4 regions of the Rhizobium sp. FG96 genome follow, and region 4 is predicted to be linked to each of the others. Evidence: riboswitches for the same ligand, from Rfam matches in the RefSeq annotation. Region 4 holds a riboswitch; each other region holds the start of a gene.
The links. A riboswitch is a leader RNA that binds a small molecule or an ion and turns the genes downstream of it on or off. The one in region 4 is predicted to bind cobalamin.
Positions count from the first base shown of each region.

Region 1 (4,616 bases), on a different contig from region 4:
CGGCCCGATCCTGCTCGGCACGGCGCTCCCGGCTCATATCCTGGCACCGTCGGTCACCTCGCGCGGCGTCGTCAACATGGCGGCTCTCGCCGTCGTCGAGGCACAGCAGCCGGCGTGAATTTGCGGTCGATCGGAAAAATGCGTTAGAATTCCTTCGTTAGCTTGTTAACGGAAGGCAGCTAGACAGGATGGATGCGGCAAATGCCCTGCCGCTTCCGGTTTGACTATGCTGCGGGATGATACCGTGAAACGCCGAAGCCTGACCCTTGCCGTTTTCCTTGCGGCTGCCGCGCCCGCGGCGGCGCAGACGAGTGCGATCTGCGAGGATCTGCGCGGCCGCCTTGCCGACCTGCCGCAGGTGATCGGTAACGGCCCGGAAATCCGCCAATATGCGAGCGCCATAGCCGAGCAGAATCTCGAGCTCCGCAAGCTGCGCAACGACCTGCGCAGCAACGGCTGCAGCGTCGACAGCATGGTCGTCATCGGCGGCGAGAATGCCGGCTACTGCAGCGACCTGCAGGAATCCGAAGCGCGGATGATCGACAACATCCACTACCTCCAGGACCGCCGCAACCAGCTACGCGAATCCGGCGGCAGCGATATCAACGAACGCCGCCAACTGATGGCCGCCCTCGACGACAACGGCTGCAACGACGATCCGGGCTATCAACCGGACGAGCGCGCCTACGAGCCGGCGCCAAGCACCGAAGAACAGGCGATGCGCGGCGATACCTTCATCCCGCTCGGCAACGGCGAGGAAGGCAACACGCAATATGGCGTGCCGCGCGGCGAGATGATGTCGCATGTCAGCACCATGTGCGTGCGCACCTGCGACGGCGGCTTCTTCCCGATCAGCACCAACGCCACCTCGATCGATTTCGGCCGCGATGCCTCGACCTGCTCGAAAATGTGCCCCGGCATCGAGACCGAGCTCTTCTATCAGGACGTTTCGAACACCGACGCCGCCAACATGATCTCGGCCGCAACGGGCGCCCGTTACAGCGCGATGCCGAACGCCTTCGCCTACAAGAACCGCGCTCCCGGCGAAAAGTCGTCCTGCACCTGCAATCTGACCGCCTATTACGAGCAAATGCGAAAGAACCAGACCGTCAGCGAACCGCCGCCGAAGGGCTCGATCACGACGATCACCACCAAGCCTGCAGCCACGGCATCTCAAACGCCGGCTGCACCGCAGCCACAGATCCCGGACCGGCCCTATGAGCCGCAGAATAGCAAGGTCCGCCAGGTCGGCCCGCAATTCCTCGCAGGCGACCAGGGCAGCATCGATCTGAAGAACCCGGCAACATCAGGCCCACAGCCGCAGCAGCAACAGCAGAACTAACCGGCATGGGCTGAACGTCGACCGGTCCTAGCGGCGGCCCCAGCCATCGCGGAAGACCAGCTCCTCGAGCGGCAGCCGTTGCCTCCAGCCTTTGACGGCGAGTTCCGGCTCCCGGTAGAGCTCGTCGACATAGCCGACGCAAAGCCAGGCAACGATCTCGATATGCGCGGGCACGCCGAGGATCTCCTTGAGCTCGCTTTCACGGAAGATGCTGACCCAGCCGACGCCGACGCCTTCGGCCCGCGCCGCAAGCCACAGGTTCTGCACGGCGCAGACGGTCGAATAGCTGTCCATCCGCGGATTATGCGTACGCCCCAGCACCACCTCGCCGCTGCGCGTCGGATCGCAGGTGATGCAGACACCGAGCGGTGCCTTGAGGATGCCTTCGAGCTTCAGCGACCGGTAGGTCGCCTGCCGCTCGCCATCGAACATCCCGGCCGCCTCATGGTTGGCCAGATCGAACGCCTCCCACACCCGCCGCCTCACAGCGGCATCGTCGACAACGATAAAATTCCACGGCTGCATGAAGCCGACCGAGGGCGCGTGATGCGCGGCCGAAAGCAGCCGCATCAACACATCCTCGGGCACCGGATCCGGCAGGAACTGGTCGCGCACATCGCGCCTGGTCATGATCGCCCGGTAGACGGCATCGCGCTCGTCACCGGAAAAAGCGGATGCGCGCTGCAGCGCATCCCCGCTCAAGGGTCGCATCGTCAAATCCCCAACAACGCAACCGACCCGCCGTCCGCGCGGGATCAGTCTATGATGCCAGGCCGGTCTTCTGACTTGGCGTCATCCGCCCGCCGCAGCCTTCCCGGTCTTGACCAGTGGCATGATGCGGCAGGCGTCAGCCTTACAGCGTTGGGCACGTTCCGGTCTCTCACCGGATTCCCGATTCTCCCGCCAATGGCGGGCACCTGACGAAAACCCTCTTGCCCGTTTTACCGGCGCGCTTCAAGTGGCCGGGAAATAGCGCACATAGGCAAACTCATCACCATCCGGTGACCAGCAGGGAACATTGATCGTGCCCTGCCCGCCGAACAGTTCGAACAGCGTCGTCAGGTTGCCGCCATCCATGTCCATCAGCCGCAGCCTAACATGCAGGTCGCGCGGGTGGTCGAAAACATCAGGATCGTAGGAGAGGATCAGCACCCGGTCGTTGGTTGGCGACGGATGGGCAAACCAGTTGCCGTAATTGTCATGCGTGACCTGCTCCAGCCCGGTTCCATCGGGGTGAACGCGCCAGATCTGCATCAGCCCGGTCCGGCTGGAATTGAAATAGATCCACTGCCCGTCGAAGGAATAATCCGGCCCGTCATTGCGGCCTTCGCCATGCGTCAGCCGACGCTCGGTGCCGCCGTCGACCGCTATCGTATAGATGTCGAAGACGTCGTCGCGGATACCGCAATAGGCCAATTCCTTGCCGTCGGGCGACCAGCCGTGCCAGTAGGACGGAAGATTGGTGGTCACCTGCTTCGGCGCCCCACCTTCCGCTGGAAGCGTATAGATGCAGGATTTTCCGTATTCCGTCTTATCGGAAATCACATACCGCTTTCCATCGGGCGAAATGCCGTGATCGTTGTTGCAGGCGGCGGCAAAGCCGGTATCGACCTGCTTCAGCCCGCCCTCACCATCCGGTGACAAGCGATAGAGCAGCCCATCGCCGTTCAGCAGCAGATAGCGCCCGTCAGGCGAAAAGTTCGGTGCCTCGATCAGCTGCTCCGTCTGGAAAACCACCCGGCTCTTGGCCGTACGGATATTGTAGATCTCGACCGAACTGCGCATGCATGCCTCCCGCATTGTGCGGCGGTCCGGCTATCCGCCGTTCCGCTTCATTCTGATTTGCATGCGGTTTGTGCCATGCATCTGTGTCTCGATAAAGTCGCATCGCTTCAAAAGCGAACTGAGGTTCGGAGCGCCGAAATGCTGCGCCCTGAAGTCGGGATAGACCTGCCGCAGCAAGGTGCCAAGCTCGGCAATATCGAGCCAGCCTTCCTCCCTCAGCTTCGCCGTCTGCAGCGCCTGCGCGATATAGGGCCGGATGCTCGGTGACGGCTGCAGCGCCACGACCTTGGCCAGCGCCGGAAGGCTCGCAGGCGCCTCCGCGAGCCGCAACTCGAAGAAATCATCGAACGACTCGCGCAGCAGCCTGGAAGCATTCGGCGCACCAAGCCCGATCGCCTGCTTGCCGCGCATCCGGATGCGCGTCGCCAGATGGCCGAGGTCACGATCACTGCTGGCGATGCAGAAGAGATCGATTGCCGAAGCTCCTAGATATTCCATCGCATCGACGGCAAGCAGGATATCCGCACCGTCCTTGCCCGACTGGGAGCTGACCGCCGTCTGCAGGCTGAGCGCATGCTTTCCGGCAGCAGCGATCCACGGCTGCGCAGCCTCGCGCGTGAAGTCGCCATAGGCACGCCGCTCGATCAGACGTCCGTAGCCGGAGGCGATGTCGATGATCTCGCCCGCCGAGCGCGCCGGCAGGTTTTCGGTATCGATGAAGACGGCGACTTTCGTATCACGCACGATCAGGACCTCCCGCGTTTGCTTCGATAGAAACGCGGGAAGGTGCGGAAGTCAGCAGCTTTCGGTTGATCGGGTTAACGATCGCTAACTGCGATCCCTAAACCGGTTGGTAATCGGGTAGCGGCGATCACGGCCGAAATTCTTCTTGGTGATCTTCACGCCGGGCGCCGACTGGCGGCGCTTGTATTCGGCGAGATAGAGCAGATGCTCGACGCGGTGGACGGTCGCCACGTCATGGCCGCGCGCGACAATCTCGTCGACGCCCATTTCCTTCTCGACGAGGCATTCGAGAATGTCGTCGAGAACAGTATAAGGCGGCAGCGAATCCTGGTCCTTCTGGTCCGGGCGAAGCTCGGCTGACGGTGCCTTGTCGATGATATTCTGCGGAATGACGACGCCAGATGGCCCCAGCGCATCCGGCGGCACATGTTCGTTGCGCCAGCGCGAGATCGCATAGACCTGCATCTTGTAGAGGTCCTTGATCGGATTGAAGCCGCCGTTCATGTCGCCGTAGAGCGTGGCGTAACCGACCGACATTTCCGACTTGTTGCCCGTCGTCACCACCATCGAGCCGAACTTGTTGGAGATCGCCATCAGGATGACGCCGCGGGCGCGACTCTGCAGGTTTTCCTCGGTGATGCCGCTATCGGTGCCTTCGAAGAGGTCCGACAGCGCCGAAGTGAAGCCCTTCACCGGCTCCTCGATGGGCACGATATCGTAGCGGCAGCCGAGCGCCCTGGCGCAA
Region 1 is NZ_JBMDIL010000019.1:80,515-85,130, reverse strand. It holds gene ACODR6_RS29255 (NADP-dependent malic enzyme) at 1-118, shown strand, start outside; gene ACODR6_RS29250 (DUF2865 domain-containing protein) at 245-1,342, shown strand; gene bluB (5,6-dimethylbenzimidazole synthase) at 1,370-2,053, opposite strand; cobalamin riboswitch at 2,097-2,278, opposite strand; gene ACODR6_RS29240 (TolB family protein) at 2,297-3,127, opposite strand; gene ACODR6_RS29235 (NYN domain-containing protein) at 3,158-3,871, opposite strand; gene ACODR6_RS29230 (NAD+ synthase) at 3,956-4,616, opposite strand, start outside.
Region 1: linked by a shared signal. The riboswitch ahead of bluB (5,6-dimethylbenzimidazole synthase) and the one ahead of cobU (bifunctional adenosylcobinamide kinase/adenosylcobinamide-phosphate guanylyltransferase) in region 4 are both predicted to bind cobalamin.

Region 2 (4,616 bases), on a different contig from region 4:
CCTGGGTGGCGCACCGGACGCTTTCGACGCAGTTTCTGATTGCGAGCGGCCTCGTCATTCTGATCGCCACGCTCTCGGCTGGCTATCTGACGACGCGGCTGGTGTCAGACAAGGCGCTGAACAGCAAGGCGGGGACGACAGCACTTCTGGTGCAGAGCCTGACGGAAGCTGAGGTCCAGGCGCTGGCGCTCTCCAAGGTTCTTCCGGCCGCCAGCATCGAGCTTCTGGATTCGCTGTTCGACGATCCGGATTTCAAGGTGCGGTTTCCGCATCTGGAAATCTGGGCGACCGATGGGACTGTCGCCTATTCGCGCGCAAAGCCAATGATCGGCCAGCGTTTCGAGTTTCCCGATGGGCTGCAGCGGGCGCTAAAAGGTGAGATCGTCGCCATCTACGCGGATCTCAAGGCCGCCGAACATACCTTCCGCAATATCAATACGGAATATCTGGAGATCTACAGCCCGCTCCACGACCAGGCTTCCGGGCGCATCATCGGCGTCGCCGAGATCCATGAGGAGCCGAATAGCTTCATGGGCGAGCTCGCCCGGCTGCGGATCGTCACCTGGGCGACCGTCGCGCTGTTTTCGTTCGTCGTCATGCTCGGCCTGTTCCTGATCGTCAGGCGCGGCAGCCGGACGATCGAGACCCAGCGCCATGCGCTGAGTCACCGTGCCGAGGAGGCGGAGCTGGCTTCCAAGGAGCTGATGGAGCTGCGCGATACGGCGCGGCGGGCCTCGATGGAGCTCGCCAACATGAACGAGACCTTCATCCGCCGCATCGGCGCCGATCTGCACGACGGCCCGGTGCAACTGATGACGCTCGCCATCCTGCAGCTCGACGAGCTGCGGGACCTGACCCGCAAGGACGAGCGCGACAGGGCTCTCGACGCAACGAACAAGGCGCTGGGCGAAGCGCTCATCGAAACGCGCACGGTGACGAAGTCGCTGCTCCTGCCGGAGATCCTGCATCTCTGGGCCAAGGACGTGGTGGCCGAAGCGATCAAGCAGCACGAGGCGCGCACGCGAACCAAGGTCGCCTTCACCTCAAGCGGCACGAATGCCGATCTGCCCCCGGCGCTGAAGACCTGCATCTACCGCTTCGTGCAGGAGGGGCTCAACAATGCCTACCGACATGCCGGCGCCAACGGTCAGCGTGTCCGATGTCGGATCGACATGCCGGTCGTCTCGATCTCGGTCGAGGATGACGGTCTGCCTCCCGGGACGCTGCCGCTTGCGGCGCGCGAAGGGGGAATGGGGCTTTACGGCCTTCGCCAGCGCATCGAAAGCTTCGGCGGGTCGCTGACCATCGGCAAGCGCCCGGATGGCGGCATGGTGCTGGCGATGACGCTGGAATTGCAGCAGGCGGATGCCGCCGCCCATTGAGCCGGAACTAGCCGAATTGATAGGTAGCTATAAGCATAGATGTGGAATAGACACAAATACGATGAAGTTAACCAAGCATTAAAATCCAGCTTTATGTTTTGCTCTGATTACATTAGATCTGTTGGATAGAAAGACGAGGGGGTTATTCGTCATCATGTCTATCTCGGTCGCGTTCGTAGATGATCATCCAATATTACTGGATGGACTGGTTAATCTTTACTCCGCTAAGGATGACCTCCGGGTCACGGCGCGCGGTGAGAATGCCATCGACGCCCTGAAGATCGTCGAGGAGCATCGTCCCGATGTCCTCGTCACCGATCTCAGCATGCCGGGCGACACGCTGGCGGCGCTTGAGCTGATCCAGAAGAACTACGAAAGCACCAAGGTCGTGGTCTTCACCGCGACTGCCAATATCGACACGGCGATCCAGGTTCTCAATCTCGGCGTCTGCGGCTATGTGCTCAAGGGCAGCACGGCACGCGATCTCTACGAGGCGATCAAGATCGTCCATGACGGCAGCACTTTCATCACGCCGGGCTTCGCCACCAAGGTCATCCTGTCGATGAAGACGGCGGAAATCCGCCGCAAGGCGCAGATGCAGAAGCGGCTCAGCGCCCGCGAGGAACAGATCGTCAACTATCTGCTGCAGGGCAAGACCAACCGCGAAATCGCCAGCATGCTCGACATCAGCGAGAAGACCGTCAAGCACTACATGACGCTGCTGATGCAGAAACTCGACGCCCGCAACCGCGTCGAAGTCGTGCTTGCGGCGCAGAAGCTGCAGGCGCCGGTTGAGGCCAGCGCTCCGCAGATGCTGTCCTAGGCTCATGGCCAAGGCGGCTCCTAAACTAGGGCAGGTTGGCCAATTTAGCAGAGTGTGAGAACGGATAAACGCGGCTGGCATTGGCCCCCGCGTTTACTCCCTATTCACCATGTTCACCAGATTTCCCCACCTTCCTCAGTGCTGTTGGCAAACAAATTATTGACGCTGATTTTGACTCGCGTACTATATCTAGTGTTCGAGGTTCTCACGATTCGTATGGGTCGTGGGCTAAGACGGGAATTCGGTGAGACCCGCTGCAAAGCGGGACAATGCCGGAGCTGCCCCCGCAACTGTGAGCGGCGAGCATCTGTCCCATTTCGGGTCACTGGGTCATGAAGACCTGGGAAGGCCGGGATGAATGTGATGATCCGCAAGCCAGGAGACCTGCCTTGAGCGAAAACGTCCACGGGCGGGGTGTCCGGCAGGCGAGCGATGAGGTGCGCGCATGATGCGGCTCTTCGCTTCCTCCGGTGTGTCCTGCATGAGCCACTTCGGGGTGAGGTCTAATGTCTTTGAGTTTCAGATCATACCGGCGCGAATGACGGGCTGCTGACGCCCGGCAATCGGCAACGGCTGCCTTCCATTTCGATCTTCCCAAGCGCGGACATCGGCGGATGTCCGAACGATATCCCATGCCTTCCAGTCACGAGGTTTTCCCAATGAGCATCACCGTCTACAGCAAGCCCGCCTGCGTCCAGTGCACCGCGACCACCCGCGCCCTCGACCGCCAGGGCATCGACTACACGATCATCGACGTTTCCACCGATAGCGCTGCCTACGAGCTGGTGCAGGGCCTCGGCTACCGCCAGGTTCCCGTCGTCATCGCCGGCGAGCAGCATTGGGCCGGCTTCCGCCCCGACATGATCAGCGCGCTCACCTGATCGGCTGCCGCGATGGGCGAGATCGTCTATTTTTCCAGCCGGTCGGAGAACACCCATCGTTTCGTCGAGAAGCTCGGCCTTCCCGCGCAGCGCATCCCCATCACCGGTGAGACCCTGCAGGCAGGGTCGCCCTACGTGCTTGTCGTCCCGACCTATAGCGGCGAGGGCGGCAAAGGGGCCGTGCCCAAACAGGTGATCCGTTTCCTCAATGATGCGGCAAACCGTTCGAACCTTCGCGGCGTGATCGCTGCGGGCAACAGCAACTTCGGCGAGACCTACGGGCTTGCCGGCGACATCATCTCGCGCAAATGCCAGGTGCCGTACCTCTACAGGTTCGAGCTTCTCGGCACGGCCGACGACGTCGCCAATGTCAAACACGGATTGGAACGATTTTGGACACGGCAGTTCTCGAGCGCCCCTTGAAGGCGCAGGCCGCTGATGCCGCGCTGGATTATCACGCGCTGAACGCGATGCTCAACCTTTATGACGGCGAGGGGAAGATCCAGCTGGACAAGGACCGGCAGGCGGCCAAGCAATATTTCCTGCAGCATGTCAACCAGAATACCGTCTTCTTCCATAACCTCCGGGAGAAGCTCGATTATCTGGTGACCGAGGGCTATTACGAGCAGGAGGTTCTGGACCAGTATTCGTTCAATTTCGTCCGCGATCTCTTCGACCACGCCTACGACAAGAAGTTCCGGTTTCCGACCTTCCTCGGCGCCTTCAAATATTACACCAGCTACACGCTGAAGACCTTCGACGGAAAGCGCTATCTGGAGCGCTACGAAGACCGTGTCTGCATGGTGGCGCTGGCGCTGGCGCGGGGCAGCGAGGCGCTCGCCCGCGACATGGTCGATGAGATCATTTCCGGCCGCTTCCAGCCGGCGACGCCGACCTTCCTCAATGCCGGCAAGAAGCAGCGCGGTGAGCTTGTCTCCTGCTTCCTGATGCGGGTCGAGGACAATATGGAATCGATCGGCCGCTCGATCAATTCGGCGCTGCAGCTTTCCAAGCGCGGCGGCGGCGTGGCGCTGTCGCTGACCAATATCCGCGAGGCCGGTGCGCCGATCAAGCATATCGAGAACCAGTCGTCGGGCATCATTCCGGTGATGAAACTGCTGGAAGATGCGTTTTCCTATGCGAACCAGCTCGGCGCGCGGCAGGGCGCGGGTGCGGTCTATCTGAATGCTCATCACCCCGACATCATGCGCTTCCTTGATACCAAGCGCGAAAATGCCGACGAGAAGATCCGTATCAAGACGCTGTCGCTCGGCGTCGTCATCCCCGACATCACCTTCGAGCTCGCCAAGAACAACGAGGATATGTACCTGTTCTCGCCCTATGACGTGGAACGCGTCTACGGCGTGCCCTTCACCGAGATCTCGGTCACCGAAAAGTATCGCGAGATGGTGGCCGACAGCCGCATCCGCAAGAAGAAGATCAAGGCGCGCGACTTCTTCCAGGTGATCGCCGAAATCCAGTTCGAGAGCGGCTATCCCTACATCATGTTCGAGGACACGGTGAACAAGG
Region 2 is NZ_JBMDIL010000002.1:573,852-578,467, forward strand. It holds gene ACODR6_RS05985 (sensor histidine kinase) at 1-1,382, shown strand, start outside; gene ACODR6_RS05990 (response regulator) at 1,537-2,205, shown strand; cobalamin riboswitch at 2,388-2,611, shown strand; gene nrdH (glutaredoxin-like protein NrdH) at 2,865-3,086, shown strand; gene nrdI (class Ib ribonucleoside-diphosphate reductase assembly flavoprotein NrdI) at 3,099-3,509, shown strand; gene nrdE (class 1b ribonucleoside-diphosphate reductase subunit alpha) at 3,479-4,616, shown strand, end outside.
Region 2: linked by a shared signal. The riboswitch ahead of nrdH (glutaredoxin-like protein NrdH) and the one ahead of cobU (bifunctional adenosylcobinamide kinase/adenosylcobinamide-phosphate guanylyltransferase) in region 4 are both predicted to bind cobalamin.

Region 3 (4,616 bases), on a different contig from region 4:
GGCAGATGACCGGGGATTTAAGAAAATGATCCCTGTAGGCCTTTGAATTCACGAACGATTTGAACAGGTTTCCGTGCAGATCGCCAAAATTGTCTGGCGCGCCGAATGTGGGCCGATCCTTATTGTGGTTTGGCAGCACGACGCTGAAATCATAGTCACGGATGTAGGAGGACAGGTTATTTCCAACAATGCCGTCGATGCGCGCATTCGTGGCGCGATCGATGATTGTCGTTTTCAGGATCTCGATGACGGGGAAGGCGTCAGATTGGCCTCGAACATTGGTCGCAAGCTCCACAGAGACTATGTCGAGGGCGACGGAATAGCGGTCACCCGTAGGATTGTCCCAAGGGGCCAAAGCGTTGAAGCGGTTGTCGATCATCTTCAATGTGTTGCGAAGATTTTCCTGACGGCCCGCTCCCCTGGCGAGGTTGGCGAAGTTTGTCGTGATGCGCGTGTTCACTGCCGGAACGTAGTTCTCATCGAAGGGAATACTCTTGAGAGCGAAATGAAAGCCCGTGTCCTGCACCTCATCTTTCTGTACATCCGAATTGAAAGCGGGGTCGCTTCGTTTCTCCTTTATCGCTCTCATCGCTTTTCTCGCCCTCTACTCATAAGTGCTGCAGAAATCTACTGCTGATTTGTGCCTCCTTATGTCTGAGCTTTTGAGAGAGAAAAATTGATTTGATTTCACACAATCATGAGCGGCTCTCATGCTTTGGAATGCAGGCTTTCTCACGAACGGCGCGACGTCGTGAGAAAGCCTGCGATGAAATCGATGGCCTCGTCCCCACATCTCAGTCCGAGATGAATGCTCTTGTGGATCCCGGCCTGTCCGATCCGCACTGGACGGACTCCAAGCGTTGCTGCCTCCTGACGCACCAGCCAGTCTGGAATAGCGCTGACGCCGCGGCCGGCCGCCACGAGCTGAAGCATCATTTCCGTGGTCTCGACATTGCGATGGTGGCGCGGGCTGCAATTGGCCGGCACCAGAAACTGCGTGAATACATCCAGCCGCTGCGGTGGCACCGGGTAGGTCAGGAGCGTTTCATGGGTGAGATCCGTCGGATCGGCACAGTCCCTGTTCGCAAGCGGGTGGGAGCTTGGAACTGCGAGCACGAGCTCATAATCAAACACCGGCACATAAAGAATGCCCGGCGCCTCGATTGGATCTGGAGTGATCAGGATGTCGATCTCATGGCCCGTCAGCGCCGACATACCGCCAGATGCGAATGAAGTCGTCAGCTCGAGGTCCACCTGCGGCCAGTCCATAAGGTAGGGTTTTGTCACACTCATGAGCCATTGATGGCAGGGATGACATTCCATGCCGATTTTCAAAGAGCCCCGCTGCCCCTGACGATAGTCCATCAGCACATTTTCAGCTCTCTCGATCTGGGGCAGGACACGCTGCGCCACCGAAACAACGTAGCGCCCAGCCTGTGTGAGACGCAGATTGCGGCCGTCCTTCTCCCACATCGCCACGCCATAGCGGTCTTCCAGCTTTCGGATCATATGGCTGAGCGCGGACTGGGTCACGTTGAGCCGTTCCGCGGCTGCGGTCAGACTTCCCAGGCGATCCACTTCGCGCAGGATCGATAAATGCTGACGGTCAAGCATGAGCGTGTCCGTTCTCGCTGCTGGAAGCTGCTGTAGCGAGGGCTCTCTCGGCAATGGAAATTGGCCGGCTGTCTTCGCCGACCGCCACCATGTTGAAGCATCCAGTGGCGGTAATGGATCTTTCGCCCGTCAGCAGATTTTCCGACCACAGCTTTGTCTCAACCCGCATCGAGCTGTGACCAACACGTTCGATACGAGCCTCCGCCTCGACGATCTCCCCGATCTCAATGGGTCTCGCAAAGTCGACACGCTCGGATGACGCCAGGACCACCAGCTTGCCGGAGTAGCGCGACGCTTCCACGAAGGCGGCTTTTGTCATGAAGGAGATGGCCTCGCCACCGAACATCCGCCCGACACTGTTTGCCTGATCCGGGAATACGATATCCACCATCCTGACACCCGCCATCGAGAGCGGCGTCACCATGGGCAGAAGTTCCGGTAAGGAAAAATCCCGAGCATTCTCTCCGTCGGGAATGGCCACCATATGAAAGATCCCGCGAGTGCAGGCATGTCGTTGATGCCCAACGACGGTCTCCGCGAACATCTCGACCTCGACCGTCAGAGATCTTCGCCCAGCTCTGACCGGTGTCGCCGAGAATTCAACGATGTGGCCGACACGCGCCGGCTGCTTGAAATCGATGCGCTCGCAGGAGGCTGTCACAAAGGGAACACGTCCGAAGCGGGTAGCTGCGATGAACGCGACGCGATCCATGAGTGCAAGACCAGCTCCGCCAAATAGCGTACCGTGATGGTTTGTATCTCCGGGAAAAACGATGTCTATGAGACTGGTCGCCAGAGCTTGCTGGCCGGTTGATTTGATAGTCCGTGTCATCCGCAATTCCATCAGGTTGTGACGGGGCGGACGCATGACGCAAGGCGAACGACACGGCATGCCGATCGCTGAAAGCGGCACACCGGGACACCCCGCCCGTGGACGTTATCTATCGCGGCAGGTCTCCTGGCTTGCGGGTCATCGCTGACGTTCGTCTTCCCGAGGGCTTCCTCAGTGACATATTGAACGTCAACTCTCCGCCTACAGTTGCGGGGGCAGCTCCGGTATGGGCGATTGTCTCGCCGCCACCGAATTCCCTCTTAGCTCCGGATTTCGACATCCGCAGAACCACGATTGGCGCACTATGTCTTGGCAAGCGTATAGCCGTCAACCATATAACGACATCTTTATATGGCATGATCCACGCTCGCGTGATCCCAAAGCAATCGAACGCGATTCTGTCTTCATGACAGAGTCGAACAGACGACCCTTCACTTCTAAAAACGACAGACGCCTTGAAGGGAATCGAACCGGCGGCAGGTTAATAAGACAACTAAAGTATCTGGAAGGAAATGCTTCTTGGATAACGCATATTTATGGAACATCGAGCCCGATGACCGAGTGAATATTGAGCGTGAGGATACCTACATCTGTTCTATGATCTGCCGGAAGATCGGCGGCCACCAGCATCCCGGCGGAAAGCGCTCGCTGAGCCGGACGATCACCGTGCGGTCTTTCGGCGACACATAGATATGCTGTCCCAGGGCACCCATCGCAAAGAAATCATCAATGTCGCCGTGCTGGTAGCCCCACCAGAAATGCTTGTAGAATACCTTGCCCGAAGCGAATACGCGCCCCCAAGGCTTGCCGTTATAGTAGCGAAACCAGTCAGGGTCGCGTCGCGCCCCTGTGGCGCCTGTACTCGAGGCCACCCAGTCTGCCGGCACCACTTGGCGCCCGCCCACCATGCCGCCATCGAGGAACATCTGGCCGAATTTGGCGAGGTCCACCGCCGTCGCATTCAGGCCGCTCTCCATATGAGCAAAGCCCGCAGCCGTGCTATCGACCGTCAGGCTGGCTCGATTTTCTGCGCCGATCGGCTGCCATAGCTTGCGCTCGAAATAGCGCTGTAGTGGCTCGCCGGTTGCCTTTTCCAGCATCATGCCGACGATCATCAGGTGGTAGTCGTTATAATGAAAATAGGCGCCGACCGGATCGCTCACCGGCGCCCGCAGGGCCGCTGCTCGGCAGTCGGGAGAAAGATAGACGATCGCATCGTCCGACCAAGGCATCACCCCCTCGACGAAGCGCAGGCCACTGCGCATCTCGAGCAGGTGCCGCAAGGTCAGCGCACCCGCCGGCGATCCCGAAAGTGCCGGCAGCAGGGCCCCGACCGTCTCGTCGAGCCCAGCAAACAAACCCTCAGAAATGGCGCAACCCACCAATGCCGAAGTAAACGACTTGGTTACCGAGAAGCAGCGGTTGACGGTCTCGCGCGCGCCACCATTGCCGTAAAACTCGTATACAATGCTGCCGTCGCGGACAGCCACAAGCGCCGTGGTGCCGGTATCGACGAGCAGGCTCTCCAGAGCCGTTTCGTGGGTGCCTTTCGGGCCAAGTGTCGTGATCGCGCCGAATGTGACGTCCTTGTCGGACCGCGGCAGAGGAAGTGGCTTTTCGGCGGCTGCCAGCGCAACGCTGGGCAGGAGGAGGTGGTCATGATTGGACACCCCGCGCAGCCTGAGGAAGCGGCCAAGCCGCGTCGACATGAGGATGCCTTCCCCGTTCACCGCGTTCTCTCCATTCAACAAGCCGAGCACCAAGTCGCACTGCGCTTTCGGTTGATCTTGGCTGTCTTGTTTCTCTTGTCTCGTTGCCAGGCAGATAAGGATAGCTTGGCACGAGATGCTTGTCTTATGATTTTGGAGCTTCTTCGTGAGATAAGGAAGCGCCGGAGAGGACGGCCATCCTTCTCCGGCGATGGGGGACGGATCGTGGAAATGCAGGCCGCCATTCTGACGAATGCCGGGCCGAGCTAGAGTATGATCGCCCCCATCTTTTCCAATCGTCCTGAACGGATACCCGAGCTTTGAGGCTCGGATGACAAGCATGGGAGATGAGAAAAGATGACGGATATTACCATCGGCGCGGACATCTCGAAAGACCATGTCGATCTGCATATGTTGCCGGAGGGCCGAACGTTGAAGGTTGCCAATGACCGCAAGGGATT
Region 3 is NZ_JBMDIL010000020.1:5,281-9,896, forward strand. It holds gene ACODR6_RS29490 (DUF1852 domain-containing protein) at 1-589, opposite strand, end outside; gene ACODR6_RS29495 (LysR family transcriptional regulator) at 733-1,614, opposite strand; gene ACODR6_RS29500 (acyl-CoA thioesterase) at 1,607-2,446, opposite strand; cobalamin riboswitch at 2,546-2,754, opposite strand; gene ACODR6_RS29505 (serine hydrolase domain-containing protein) at 3,031-4,566, opposite strand; gene ACODR6_RS29510 (IS110 family transposase) at 4,513-4,616, shown strand, end outside.
Region 3: linked by a shared signal. The riboswitch ahead of ACODR6_RS29500 (acyl-CoA thioesterase) and the one ahead of cobU (bifunctional adenosylcobinamide kinase/adenosylcobinamide-phosphate guanylyltransferase) in region 4 are both predicted to bind cobalamin.

Region 4 (4,616 bases):
CCGCTCTGGACGAGGGCGCGGTAGAAGCTGATTGCGGCGATGGGGGCTTCGGCGGATGTCGAGGGGGGTATCGCGGACCGCAGCCGATCCGAAAGCGCCCGCCACTCCTCAACCCCGACAACACCTCGCCCCGGCCACCAGATCCCCGCCTTCATCAACGGAGCAGCCGCACCCGGCTTCTCGCCGCCGGCAACCATTGCCACCGCATAATCCAGAAACCGTCGCGAGTTCTCGTCGCCGCCCTCGATCAGATAGGACCAGAGCGCATTGAGATCATCGAGATCGACATTGGAAAATGGCGTCAGCCCGGCATCCGGCTTGGAATCTCCGGGCAGCACCGCAATCCGCGCGCCACTGCGGGCCGCGCAGGCATGCAGTGCCTCGAGAGCATAGTGAAAGTAACTCGCCCCCCCGAGCGCCCGGACGACGATCAGCTTCGCGTGCCGCGCCGTCCGCTCGACATAGGCATCGACAGACATCGGGTGTTTCAGGCTCATCAGGCTGGCGACGCGCAGCGTCAGCGGTGAACCGCCGCTCTGACCGTAGGCGGCGGCGATTGCCGAAAGCTCCGTATCCGCCGCAGAAAGGAACAGGATGTCGCCGGGTGACTGGCCGAGATCGATCGCCTCGTCACCGTCGCTGATCGTTCCTTTCTGGGCGAGGAGTAGATGCATGGATCAGACCAGCGCCTCGATCGCCTTGCGCACGGCAGCTTCGTCCATATCGTGCAAGCCGATGACGACGAGGCGCGTGCCGCGGGTTTCGCCCGGTGCCCAGGCACGGTCGAAATACTGGTCGATGCGGCTGCCGACAGCCTGGATCTGCAGGCGCATCGGCTTGCCGGAGACATCGGCAAAGCCCTTCAGGCGCAGCACGTCATGCTGTGCGATCACGCCCTTCAGCTTCTCAATGAAACCGGCGGGATCGGCAAGCGTGCCGAGCTCGACGACGAAGCTGTCGAACTCGTCGTGGTCATGCGGCGTGCCGTCTTGGTGCTCCAGCTCGTGATGGGACTTGCGGTTGGCGATGTCTTCTTCCGTGCCGATGCCAAGGCCGAGCAGAACGCTTGCCGGGACATCGCCGTTCTTCGCTTCGATCAGCGCAGGTTTGCGTGAAATACGCGACGCAACCTCGTCGCGGACACGGATAATGCCGGCCGCATCGAGCAGATCGGTCTTGTTGAGCACGATCAGGTCGGCGCAGGTCAGCTGATCCTCGAACAGTTCCTCGATCGGGCTTTCGTGATCGAGGGATTCGTCCTCGACGCGGCGTGCCTCGACGGCATCGTGGTCATCGGCAAAGCGGCCGGCCGCGACTGCGGCGCTATCGACGACGGTGATGACGCCGTCGACAGTGACTTCGCTGCGGATATCCGGCCAGTTGAACGCGGCGACCAGCGGCTGCGGCAGCGCCAGACCCGAGGTCTCGATGACGATATGGTCGGGGCGCTGGTCGCGCTCCAGGAGCTTGGTCATCGTCGGAATGAAATCGTCGGCGACGGTGCAGCAGATGCAGCCATTGGTGAGCTCGATGATATCGTCCTCGGTGCAATTTTCAGCACCGCAGCCCTTCAGCACATCGCCGTCGACGCCGAGATCGCCGAATTCGTTGATGATCAGCGCGATCTTCTTGCCGCCGGTATTGGAAAGCAGGTTGCGGATCATCGTCGTCTTGCCGGCCCCGAGGAAGCCGGTGATCACGGTTGCGGGGATTTTCTGCTGGTTCATTCGTTCAACCCTTCATCTTCAGCGGCAGACCTGCCGCGATAAAATACACGTCCGCGGCTGAGGCTGCGATCATCTGGTGCAGCCGCCCGGCATGGTCGCGAAAATCCCGCGCCATCCGGTTTTCGGGAACGATCCCGAGGCCGACTTCATTGGAAACGAGAACGAGCCGCGCCTTCGCCTTCGGCAGCCAGGCCGCGAGCGCGGCACTTTCCGCCGCCACATCGCGCTCGTCCATCATCAGATTGGTGACCCAGAGCGTCAGGCAATCGACAAGGATCGCCCGGCCCTCGCTATCGATCGCCGCAAGCCGTTCGGCAAGCTGCAGCGGCTCCTCATGCGTCTGCCACGACGGCCCGCGATCGGCCCGATGCTGCTCGATCCGCGCCCGCATCTCGTCATCCCATGCTCGCCCCGTCGCCAGGTAGTGACGTTCGAGACCGGTAGCGGTGATGAGATTTTCGGCGAAGCGGGATTTGCCGGACCGGGCGCCGCCGAGGATGAAAGTCGCACTGCTCATGCGAAGGCCGCCGTCCTGGGGCACATATCTCTCGGTCTTCCCTCATTCCTGTGCTTGTCACAGGAATCCAGCCACGGCGCGTCTGCGCCGTGAATGAATCGCAGCAACAAGGAAATGAGTCTCTCGTGCCCAAGGACTTGGGCACGCTGGATTCCTGTGACATCCCGTGGGCGCAGCCCTAAGGCCACAGGAATGGGGGTAGAGCTAGCAACACCCAAAGACCCGGGCGCCTCCCCCTTCCATCGCACCGCCAAAGACGGCACACAAAACTCTGTTTCAGCCATGACAACCTCCGTGCTGGCAGCGGGCGGGAATGCCCAAGGGCTCTTCGCCCGGCACAGATGGCAGGTCTCCTGGCTCGCGGTTGTCGGCCCCGACAGGGACGGCCAAAAGGCCATCCCTGATCGTGCCAGCGGATCTTCCTCGCCTTCCCGGCTGCATTCTCGTGAAAAGGCGGACGATTCGTAGAATAAGAGGCGTCCTGCCCCGGCTGATCACGATGCATTTCCAGTGGCTTTTCCGGTGTCCGTCAGTCATTGCCCTGCTGCGGAATGCAGCGATCAGGCAGTGGTGCCGGTGCACCGGATGGAAGACCCTGACCGCTCTACAGTCGCGGGGTCGGCTGTGATGAAGGCGCCCGGTTTGGGTCCGCCCCGTCACATTCCCTTTTCATCCCGGGCAGCAACCGCCGCCCCGGAACCATCCGTAATTGAACGCATCGTTAGGCGTGCCGCGATGCGAAGTCAATCGATGCCAGGGCAATCCAAACAGCCCGCCCTTAACCCTACTGAGTCTACCAAACAGATAGCCTATTAAATTCATTGACTTAAGGCGACATTTCGCTTGCGGCCGCCTCTCTTTTGCTGCAATTGCTCGCGAAATCATGCGGCGCAAAAAGCGCGCTTCCTTGATCCTGCATTCCATCGCCTAGTTCTCTCATCATGCTCACGAAAACCGACATCGGCCGCCTGGCGCGGCGCCATCTCAAATTCGATATGGCGCGGCTGCGCGCCCTGGCGCGCCAGAATGAAATGGGCATGGTTTTCGCGGGCGGCGCTGTCGGCATCATCGCCGGTTGCGCGGTGACCGGCATGAGCCTGATCTCGCGCGAAATGCACAGCCTGATTTTCGGCATCAGCGATGTCGATCGCCTGAGCTCGTCCGAAATCGACAACAAGCTGCTCCTGCTCTTGGCGCCGATCTGCGGCGGCCTGCTTCTCGGCCTGCTGCTGTTCATCCTTAGCAGAACGCGCAAGAAGCCGATGGTCGACCCGATCGAGGCGAATGCGCTGCATGGCGGCCGCCTGTCGCTGACCGATAGCGTGATCGTCGCGATCCAGAACCTGATCTCCAACGGCTTCGGCGCCTCGGTCGGCCTTGAGGCCGGCTATACGCAGCTTGCGGCCGGTCTGGCCTCCAAGCTCGGCCTGAAGCTGCAACTGCGGCGCGCCGATCTGCGCGTCCTCGTCGGCTGCGGCGCGGCCGGCGCCATCGCCGCCGCCTTCAACGCGCCGCTGACGGGCGCCTTCTACGCTTTCGAGCTGATCATCGGCACCTACACGATCGTCTCGCTGACCCCCGTCGTCGTTTCCGCCCTGCTCTCGACGCTAATCGCCCGCCTGCTTGCCGGCAGCGACTTTACCATCGATGTCGGCCAATTCGGCAGCGTCGTTCCGGCCGACTACGTTCCGGCGATCCTGCTCGGCGGCTGCTGCGCCGGGGCCGGCATTCTGATCATGCAGGGCGTCTCCTTCATCGAGGAACTGGCGCGCAAGAGCTCGGTGCCGACCTATGCCCGCCCGGCGCTCGGCGGCATCGTCGTCGGCCTGCTGGCGATGATTTCGCCGCAAGTGCTCTCGGCAGGCCATGGCGCCCTGCATCTCAACCTGTCGCATCAGGTGGCGATCCCGGCGCTGATCGGCATTCTGCTGTTGAAATCCTTCGCCTCCGCCGTATCGATCGGCTCCGGCTTCAGAGGCGGCCTGTTCTTTGCCTCGCTGTTCATGGGCGCCCTGCTCGGCAAGCTCTTCGCCTATTCGGCGCCGTTCTTCGCGCATGCGTCACTGACACCGGAGGTCTATGCCGTCGTCGGCATGAGTTCGCTCGCCGTCGCCATCATCGGCGGACCGTTGACGATGACCTTCCTGGCGCTCGAGATCACCGGCGACTTCCCGATCACCGCGCTGGTGCTCGCCGCTGTCATCACATCCTCGCTCGTCGTGCGCACCACCTTCGGCTACTCCTTCGCCACATGGCGCTTCCATCTGCGCGGCGAAAGCATTCGCAGCGCCCATGATGTCGGCTGGATCCGCAACCTGACGGTCGGCAAGCTGATGCGCGCCGACGTGAAGACCGCCAATGTCGCGACCTCC
Region 4 is NZ_JBMDIL010000011.1:200,121-204,736, reverse strand. It holds gene cobN (cobaltochelatase subunit CobN) at 1-674, opposite strand, end outside; gene cobW (cobalamin biosynthesis protein CobW) at 678-1,727, opposite strand; gene cobU (bifunctional adenosylcobinamide kinase/adenosylcobinamide-phosphate guanylyltransferase) at 1,732-2,244, opposite strand; cobalamin riboswitch at 2,571-2,963, opposite strand; gene ACODR6_RS22000 (chloride channel protein) at 3,186-4,616, shown strand, end outside.